4 regions of the Vibrio limimangrovi genome follow, and region 3 is predicted to be linked to each of the others. Evidence: predicted binding sites of a transcription regulator. Region 3 holds the regulator's gene; each other region holds the start of a gene.
The links. Region 3 encodes PurR, which represses purine synthesis genes. Its sites were predicted from a motif close to TNANGNAAACGTTTNCNTNA; they were not measured.

Region 1: the regulator PurR is predicted to act here: its motif matches at 831-850, upstream of purE (5-(carboxyamino)imidazole ribonucleotide mutase).
Region 2: the regulator PurR is predicted to act here: its motif matches at 1,075-1,094, upstream of ihfA (integration host factor subunit alpha).
Region 4: the regulator PurR is predicted to act here: its motif matches at 926-945, upstream of ACWYU8_RS11250 (inosine/guanosine kinase).

Annotation. Positions count from the first base shown of each region.
Region 1 covers NZ_JBSUGF010000018.1:72,983-75,188, reverse strand. The annotation lists gene hemF (oxygen-dependent coproporphyrinogen oxidase) at 1-126, opposite strand, end outside; gene ACWYU8_RS20320 (L-threonylcarbamoyladenylate synthase) at 175-732, opposite strand; gene purE (5-(carboxyamino)imidazole ribonucleotide mutase) at 921-1,406, shown strand; gene ACWYU8_RS20310 (5-(carboxyamino)imidazole ribonucleotide synthase) at 1,411-2,206, shown strand, end outside.
Region 2 covers NZ_JBSUGF010000008.1:262,518-264,723, reverse strand. The annotation lists gene ACWYU8_RS11910 (RelA/SpoT domain-containing protein) at 1-540, shown strand, start outside; gene ihfA (integration host factor subunit alpha) at 659-955, opposite strand; gene ACWYU8_RS11900 (AEC family transporter) at 1,488-2,206, shown strand, end outside.
Region 3 covers NZ_JBSUGF010000010.1:113,432-115,637, reverse strand. The annotation lists gene torD (molecular chaperone TorD) at 1-423, shown strand, start outside; gene purR (HTH-type transcriptional repressor PurR) at 856-1,860, shown strand; cyclic di-GMP riboswitch class I at 2,127-2,206, shown strand, end outside.
Region 4 covers NZ_JBSUGF010000008.1:105,161-107,366, reverse strand. The annotation lists gene ACWYU8_RS11250 (inosine/guanosine kinase) at 1-850, opposite strand, end outside; gene ACWYU8_RS11245 (hypothetical protein) at 968-1,237, opposite strand; gene mnmA (tRNA 2-thiouridine(34) synthase MnmA) at 1,428-2,206, shown strand, end outside.

The sequences.
Region 1 (2,206 bases), on a different contig from region 3:
CGGCTCACGATGCCACGCATCTTCGACAAAGACGGCCTTTCCATCTTCTTGTTCTAACTGCTGGCAAATGGAATCCTGAAGCGACATCAGGAACTGCTTTACGGCATGCTTATCGATTGCTGACATACGTTATTACCTATTATCTGGTACCTATTTGAAGACTGGTAGGCAGGGTTAGCCCTGTCTTAATATTTGTGAGGTTTTAGCGTCACGAATCTCACTTGGCTTATCACGACCGCTGGTTTCACCACGAAGAATAGCCACGAGCTTGTCACCTAGCTGCTGCTCAACTTCTTCCGTCGTCATACAAGGCGGCAAGCCTGAAAGATTCGCGCTGGTAGAGGTTAACGGCTTTCCGAATGCATTACACATCTTTTGCACCAAAGGATGATCAGTCACACGAACTGCAATTGAATCAAACTGTCCTGAAACCCAATTAGAGACTTTATCGCTCGCAGGCATGATCCAAGTGTAAGGACCAGGCCAGGTGGCATGGACTTTATCTAACTGCGCTTGCGTCAGCTGAGATTCGTCAATGTAAGGTAATAGCTGATCGTAGCTGGCAGCAATGAGGATGAGCCCCTTTTCTACCGGGCGCTGTTTTAGTTCCAGCAATTTCTGGATTGCCTCTGGATTATCAGGATCACACCCGACGCCAAAAACACCTTCTGTTGGATAGGCAATTACTTCGCCTTGCTGTAGTGCGTTGAGCACCTGTTCAAAGTTATCCACCGATTACTTCCTGATAGTCTGACTGTATTATTTTCACTAAGTGTACAAATATTCATTCTCAGAGACTAAGGCAATTTTTCACTATCACATTCTCAAAGGCGCGCAAACGTTTGCTTGCGATAAAAATCCCCGTATAATGCGCACAAATTTATCAGCTCACCTAATTTTGCAGATTGAAGGAGTTTGAGATGAAAGTCGGTATCATCATGGGTTCTAAATCAGATTGGCCAACCATGAAACTAGCAGCGGACATGCTGGATCAATTTGGCGTGTCTTACGAAACAAAAGTGGTGTCAGCTCACCGTACTCCTCAACTATTGGCAGATTACGCAAGCAGTGCGAAAGATCGCGGTATCAAAGTGATCATCGCAGGTGCGGGTGGCGCTGCTCACTTGCCAGGTATGGCTGCAGCATTCACTAGCTTGCCAGTACTTGGTGTTCCGGTTCAGTCACGTGCACTGAAAGGAATGGACTCTCTACTGTCTATTGTACAAATGCCAAAAGGTATCGCGGTCGGTACGTTGGCGATTGGTGAAGCAGGCGCAGCAAACGCTGGCATTCTGGCGGCACAAATTCTGGGTACACATGATGAAAGCATCATGGCCAAAGTAGAAGCGTTCCGTAAAGAACAAACAGAAACCGTACTGGCAAACCCAAACCCAGCTGAGGATTAATCGGATGCATGTACTGGTTCTTGGAGCAGGTCAGTTGGCTCGTATGATGTCTCTGGCTGGTGCACCTCTAAATATTCAAATCTCTGCTTACGATGTGGGTAGCGGCAATATCGTTCACCCTCTTACTCAACATGTGCTTGGTCATGGTCTGGAAAATGCCATTGAACAAGTGGATGTGATCACAGCGGAATTCGAGCATATCCCTCATGATGTGCTCGACATCTGTGAAGAGAGTGAAAAGTTCCTTCCGAGTACAGAAGCGATCAAGGCAGGTGGTGATCGTCGTCTTGAAAAAGCCCTACTCGACAATGCTGGCGTGCGTAACGCAAAATACTACGTGATTGAAACACGTGAAGATTTTGATCGTGCCATTGAACACGTTGGTATGCCAATGGTACTGAAAAGTGCACTTGGCGGTTACGATGGTAAAGGCCAATGGCGCTTGAAAGAAGCTTCTCAGGTAGAGGCAATCTGGACAGAAATGGCCGAGTGCATCGCAGCAACACCAACTCAAGCTATTGTGGCTGAGGAGTTTGTACCATTTAACCGTGAGGTATCTTTAGTTGGTGCTCGTGGTAAAGATGGCAGTGTTGAAGTATATCCACTGGCAGAAAACGTGCACACCAATGGTGTTCTGAGTCTTTCAACTGCTATTGACGCGCCAGAACTGCAAGTGCAAGCCAAGCAGATGTTCGCAGCGGTAGCAGACAGCCTGAATTACGTCGGAGTACTGGCACTAGAGTTCTTTGATGTTGATGGTACTTTGTTGGTGAATGAAATTGCCCCACGTGTGCATAACT
Region 2 (2,206 bases), on a different contig from region 3:
CAAGCTCAATTCGAACTTGAGACCATCTGTAAAAGTACGGCCCTTCTCAACGACGCCCAACCTTACTTTGCCGGCGTAAAATCCAAACAACGAGCAGAGGAAAAGATCGCTCACGAACTTGATGGTCAGGTGGAACGAATTACTGACCTCGCACGTGCGACAATAGTGGCAGAAGATGTGGCCAGTTTAGTTTCAATCTACGAAACACTAGAACGTGAAACGACGATTGTTAAAGTCAAAAACCGATTTAAAAAACCGGGGCCATCGGGTTACCGAGATTTAAACTTACTGGTTCGTTTACCGAAAACAAACCTAATTGCAGAAGTACAAATCCATTTGAAAGCCATTGCGGATGTGAAAAACGGTCCGGAACACGACTTATATGAGAAAATTCAGAAACTTGAACGACAAGCGACAATGGAAAAACGTAGCCTGACTGAATTTGAAATGGCATCAGTGAGAACCATGCGCAGTCAAGCGAAGAACTTGTACCAACAAGCATGGCAGCCTTACTTAACCACGCATTTAGAAGCTGCTTAGCAAAACATCTTCTCTGAAAATAATAAACCACCGCATTGCGGTGGTTTTCTTTTGTATGCCGACACTATATGCACACACAACAAATGACCACGATCAGGCCGTGATCGATTTGATTGCTTTACTGTTCTTTCTTAAGATTTTCTACGCGAGCTTTCAACTTCTGGCCCGGGCGGAAGGTAACGACACGTCGAGCAGTAATTGGAATATCTTCACCGGTTTTCGGGTTACGACCAGGTCGTTCGTTCTTGTCACGAAGATCAAAATTTCCAAAACCTGACAGTTTTACCTGTTCGCCACTTTCCAGTGCCTTACGAATTTCTTCAAAGAACACTTCCACCGTTTCCTTGGCGTCCCGTTTACTAAATCCCAATTTATCAAACAGGTTTTCTGCCAATTCGGCTTTTGTGAGCGCCATAAAACTTTCCTCAAAGCTATGTTTAACAATGCTACCTAGTGTAGCGCCAGAGCAGTTTTACCCTACCAATTCAACAACATATCGGGGTTACATCAGGAAGTGTATGACAAGCTTATGATTTTCGCCAACTTTTTTCTTTACGATTAAATGGATTACAGCTGTATAAATTATTGTTAAATACCGATATTTTAGCGCTTTTTATTTAGAGAAATCTTAAATACAAATAACAAGCAGTTAAATTGACCATAATCTTACCTATATTTAGTTAATTTCCCTATTTGATAAATATATCACGCATAGACTAATTTACAATTTTCTGACATAAAAGTTGTCGATATTTCAGTAATTTGTACGTAGCTAGGCACCAAACCTACTTGTCCCAACCTTTCTCCAGCTACCGCCAGTTCTTCGTTTTAAAGCTTGATTCACCCCAAGATTCTCGCTGTTTTTCGATGACTCAGCATACAAAGGTTGATAGTTTGAACTCAGGTTCATTTAGTAACTCATTTTTAACGTCTATTTAAGAGCGGTCATGATAAATCAAGTCATTAATATTCTTTTTCCTGTATTTGCTCTTGTTGGCGTAGGTTACTTGGTTGGTCGTCATATCAAACCCGACTTCCGCCCAATCAATCGAATCAACATTGATGTATTTACCCCTGCGTTGGTATTTTCTTCGCTTGTCAGCATGCCGCTTGATGCGGATCAGGGGCCTCTTCTTTTCGCCGCCGTTATCGCTGTTTTAGCCCCGGGTTTACTTATGATACCTATCTGTAAAGTGACTGGGTTAACCTTTAAAGCGTGGGCACCCCCACATATGTTCCGTAACAGTGGTAACTTAGCTATTCCTCTGTTTACTTACACATTCGGAGATGTTGCGCTTTCTTCAGCGGTTTTGCTGTTTGTTGTATCAGCTTGTTTGCATGTCAGTTTGGGAGTAATGCTACTGAGCAACGGTAATCCACTGAAGCAAATCATCAAAATGCCAATATTTTTTTCGGCCTCTCTCGCATTATGTCTGAACTTATCTGGAATCGGGGCGTGGACTCCCCTATATGAAGCAACCGCCTTGTTAGGCCAAGCGGCTGTACCTGTCATGTTACTTTCTCTTGGTGCACAGATGTGTAACTTACGCTTGGATGGCCTAAGAATTGGTGTGATCTGTACAGTACAATCACTGGTAACGGGAGCAGTCGCGTTTGCGTTAATCTACTGGTTCATTCCACTGCCTACCATGCAGTTACAAATGAT
Region 3 (2,206 bases):
CTCGCCGCCGACTTTTGTGAACTGTTCTTAAAAACAGAAAAGTATGGGGCTCCGCCTTATGCTTCCCTGTACATTTGCGAAACAGGTTTACTGAATAACAAATCAACACAAGAGATGGAGAAGTTGATGGCTGATTTCGGCGTACCAATTGACGATAAGCTTAACGAACCTGCCGATCACTTAGCCGTAGAACTCGATTTTTTAGGCAGCATGATTATCCGTTCCAATGAGCTCGAACAAGAAAAACATATGGAACAAGCCTTCTCAAATCAGAATGATTTCATCGAACGTCAACTCTTATCTTGGCTGCCACAATTTGCAGCAAAATGTCAGCAAATGGATGATTTCGGTTTCTACGCAAGCGTCGCGCAACTATTAGTTGCATTTTGCAAACTAGACAGCGCTTACCTTCTTGGTGAATAATTGCCACCAATGATTGGGAGCCTATTTTCGCGCTCCCCAATTTTTATTCGTTTGCCCTTCATTGAGTCCCATTGCTTGCTTTTTTAGCAATCAAAATGTGACATAAAAGACACAAATCTGCTGCTGAAGTCATTGCCAGCCAACCCACATAGGGCTAAAATGTGAACGCAAACGATTAAATATGATTTTTATGTAAACCGCTGAAATAAAGCGGTTTTTGTGTTTTCTTACTAGGTTGACGTTCTCTTCTTCGCTCAGAGAAAGACGATAATATTCATCAACCGTATTGCTACAGACCTTCTACCGTTTTCGGAGCTGTCACTGCGAAACAGATTCAGCGTACACGTTTATGCGGCACTAAGTTTACAAAAGGCACTCAGTAAAAGGTTTTATACTCCAAGGTATATTAGTAGCTCGATACAGGACACCTTTATGGCCACTATAAAAGACGTTGCTCGATTAGCCGGCGTTTCTACTACTACAGTTTCGCACGTCATCAACAAGACGCGTTTTGTTGCAGAAGCAACTCAAGAAAAAGTAATGAAAGCAGTTGATGAGCTCAATTACGCACCGAGCGCAGTTGCTCGTAGCTTGAAATGTAACTCAACTCGTACCATCGGAATGTTGGTAACTCAATCGACTAACCTATTCTTCTCAGAAGTTATCGATGGTGTTGAAAGCTACTGTTATCGTCAAGGTTACACTCTGATCCTATGTAATACCGGTGGTATCTACGAAAAGCAACGCGATTACATTCGAATGCTGGCTGAAAAGCGTGTGGATGGGATTTTAGTGATGTGTTCAGACCTGACGGAAGAACTAAAAGAGATGCTTGACCGTCATTCTGATATTCCAAAAGTGGTCATGGATTGGGGCCCTGAGAGCTCACAAGCCGACAAGATCATGGATAACTCAGAAGAAGGCGGCTACATCGCAACTAAGTATCTGATTGACAACGGTCATACTGATATTGCCTGCTTAAGTGGTCACTTCGAAAAACTCGCGTGCCAAGAGCGCATTATGGGCTTCCGCCGAGCAATGGCAGAAGCGAATATACCCGTAAACGAAGATTGGATTCTTGAAGGTAACTTTGAATGTGATACCGCGGTTCTGGTTGCTGACAAAATTACCGCAATGAAAAAGCGTCCTACCGCAGTATTCTGTTTCAACGACACAATGGCTTTGGGCTTAATGAGTCGTTTACAACAAAATGGCATTAAGATCCCGGACGATGTTTCCGTGGTTGGTTATGACAATATCGAATTGGCAGAATACTTTTCTCCGCCACTTACGACCATTCACCAACCGAAACGCCGTGTTGGTAAAAATGCATTCGAAATTTTACTTGAACGCATTAAAGACAAAGAGCACGAGAAGCGCATTTTCGAAATGCAGCCAGAACTGGTCGTTCGTAATACAGTGAAAAAGCTCAATTAATTGGCAACAAGCGCTCTCCGGAGCGCTTATTTTTTGTCTCAACATAAGCCTTTTACTCAATAACGCTACGACTAAAAGTTAAATGTTTGGTAAGTTGCTGTTTTAGCTGCGTGTAGTCCTTTTCTCACACCCATACCTCTCGTTGAAAAACCTTTGCCCAAGATATGAACACCAAGACATAATCTTGATTAATTTTCCTGAACTAACATCACACTTCATTCGCTAGAATGTGATGTTAATTCAAGAGACAAAGTATTCTCGACAGGTCACGCACAGGGCAAACCATCCGAAAGGGTGGGACGCAAAGCTTCCGGCCTGAACCATTTGATTAATGGAAGGTAGCGGG
Region 4 (2,206 bases), on a different contig from region 3:
TACAAAGTACTAAATCTGCCCAGTCCAACGTCTTATCTGATGCCGCTAAAGGATCAGACTCACCAGTCAGCGCCTCTGCCTCATCTTCATTCATCGCAACAACAGAAACGTGCTCGCGAATAAATTCTTGCCAATATTTCGGATCGTCCTGAATAACGAATTTAGTACCCAATGTCAGAACTACTGGCACATCATACTTTTTCGCAAACTCAATCGCCTTCATTGTTGCTTCAGGCATTGGATCACCGTCTTTGCATCGCACTAAGTAAGACGTCAATAATAACGCAGAAGCATTCTTAAAGATTTTTTCTGGAATACTATCAGGATGAAGTTGGTTCATTTGGCCTTCGCTAATCGCGAAAGTACGTTCACCATCTTCAGTAATAAGTGCGAAACAACGGCCAATAGCACCATCAACACCTTGAAGGTAGTTAAGATCCATACGGCTTGAAGTGTTACATAAGTAGCGGTAACCGTAGCTGCCAATTTTAATTTCCTGGCTCATCACACCTAGCAGCGTTGAACGGTCGTCCGCAAGAACAGAATAATTGTGCAGCGTATTACCTATCGTGCCACCAGCGTACTCATTGGTAATCAGGTTCTCTTGTTTAAGATGCTGATATAAGGCTTCCGCCGTAACATCATCAATCACCAATGAGTGTCCTTTACTCAAACCGTACTTTTCAATCACATCCGAGGTAACTTTTGCTTCAATATCCACCAAAGTTTGGTCAATACCAATGATGTGAGTACGCGTCATCTTCTTGCTTTCTTGTGCTTGACTCACCAATGGGTCACGAGCATGAACAGGAAAATAATGCTTGGATTTGCGTTGTCCAGGAAATTTCATATTGTTAGTCTGAGTAAGGGATGAAAAAGAGAACGGATTCTATACCGCTAACAATCACGCAGCAATAAAGGCAATTATAGCAAACGTTTGCCCTTCTCTTTTTTTATTTATCGGGGATTATTCACCTTCCATAAAGCTCAGATCTGGCAGCTGATTAAGGTGCTCGATATAACGCTTGAGATTAAATTCGCCCTCATTTTTCACTACATCGAACACTTCAATCGACATTGCGCAAGCCATCATTGCAACCGCTTCATCACGTGGCGTCCCCGTCATCATTAATCGCATCAGTGTTTCTTTCACTTTTAACGGATTCCCGTCTTCCAGCTGATTTTCAACAATCTCAATTAACTCAGCTTCTTGCATGAATTGGTTTTCGTCAGTCATCTTTATATTACCTCTTGGATTTTGGCCAACTATGCCATATATAAGTCCTCTATACTTGTGAAATTACCAGTTGCTGTTTTTGTTGCTGAAAAAGGCAGCAAAAACGAATTGTGATTTCCGTCTCGGATCTGTCACCGGTCTGTGGTTTCTGTTAGAATCTGCGTCCCGTTTATTTAAGTGGTGTTTAGTAATGTCTGATAACAGCCAAAAGAAAGTCATCGTCGGTATGTCCGGCGGCGTTGATTCATCTGTTTCTGCGTATCTTCTCAAGCAACAAGGCTACCAAGTAGAAGGCCTGTTCATGAAGAACTGGGAAGAAGATGACAACGAAGAATATTGCACAGCAGCAGAAGATTTAGCCGATGCTCAGGCAGTATGTGACAAGCTTGGCATCCACCTACACACCATCAACTTTGCTGCAGAGTACTGGGACAACGTATTTGAGTATTTCCTTGCGGAGTACAAAGCAGGCCGTACGCCTAACCCAGACATTCTTTGTAACAAAGAAATTAAGTTTAAAGCGTTCCTTGAATTTGCTGACGAAGTATTAGATGCAGATTACATTGCGATGGGCCACTACGTGCGCCGCTCTTTTCCTGAAAAAGGAGAAAAACCGCAGATGCTTCGCGGTCTGGACAGCAACAAAGACCAAAGCTACTTCCTATACACATTAAGCCATGAGCAAGTGGCGCGTAGCCTGTTCCCGGTAGGTGATTTAGAAAAGCCAGAAGTACGCCGTATCGCAGAAGAGCAAGGCTTAATCACAGCGAAGAAGAAAGACTCTACTGGTATCTGCTTCATCGGAGAGCGCAAATTTACTGACTTCCTTGGACGTTACCTGCCAGCTCAGCCAGGCAACATTGAAACACCAGAAGGTGAAGTCATTGGCCAACACCAGGGCCTGATGTACCACACGCTTGGTCAGCGTAAAGGTCTGCATATTGGTGGCCGTAAAGGTGGCGGCGGCAA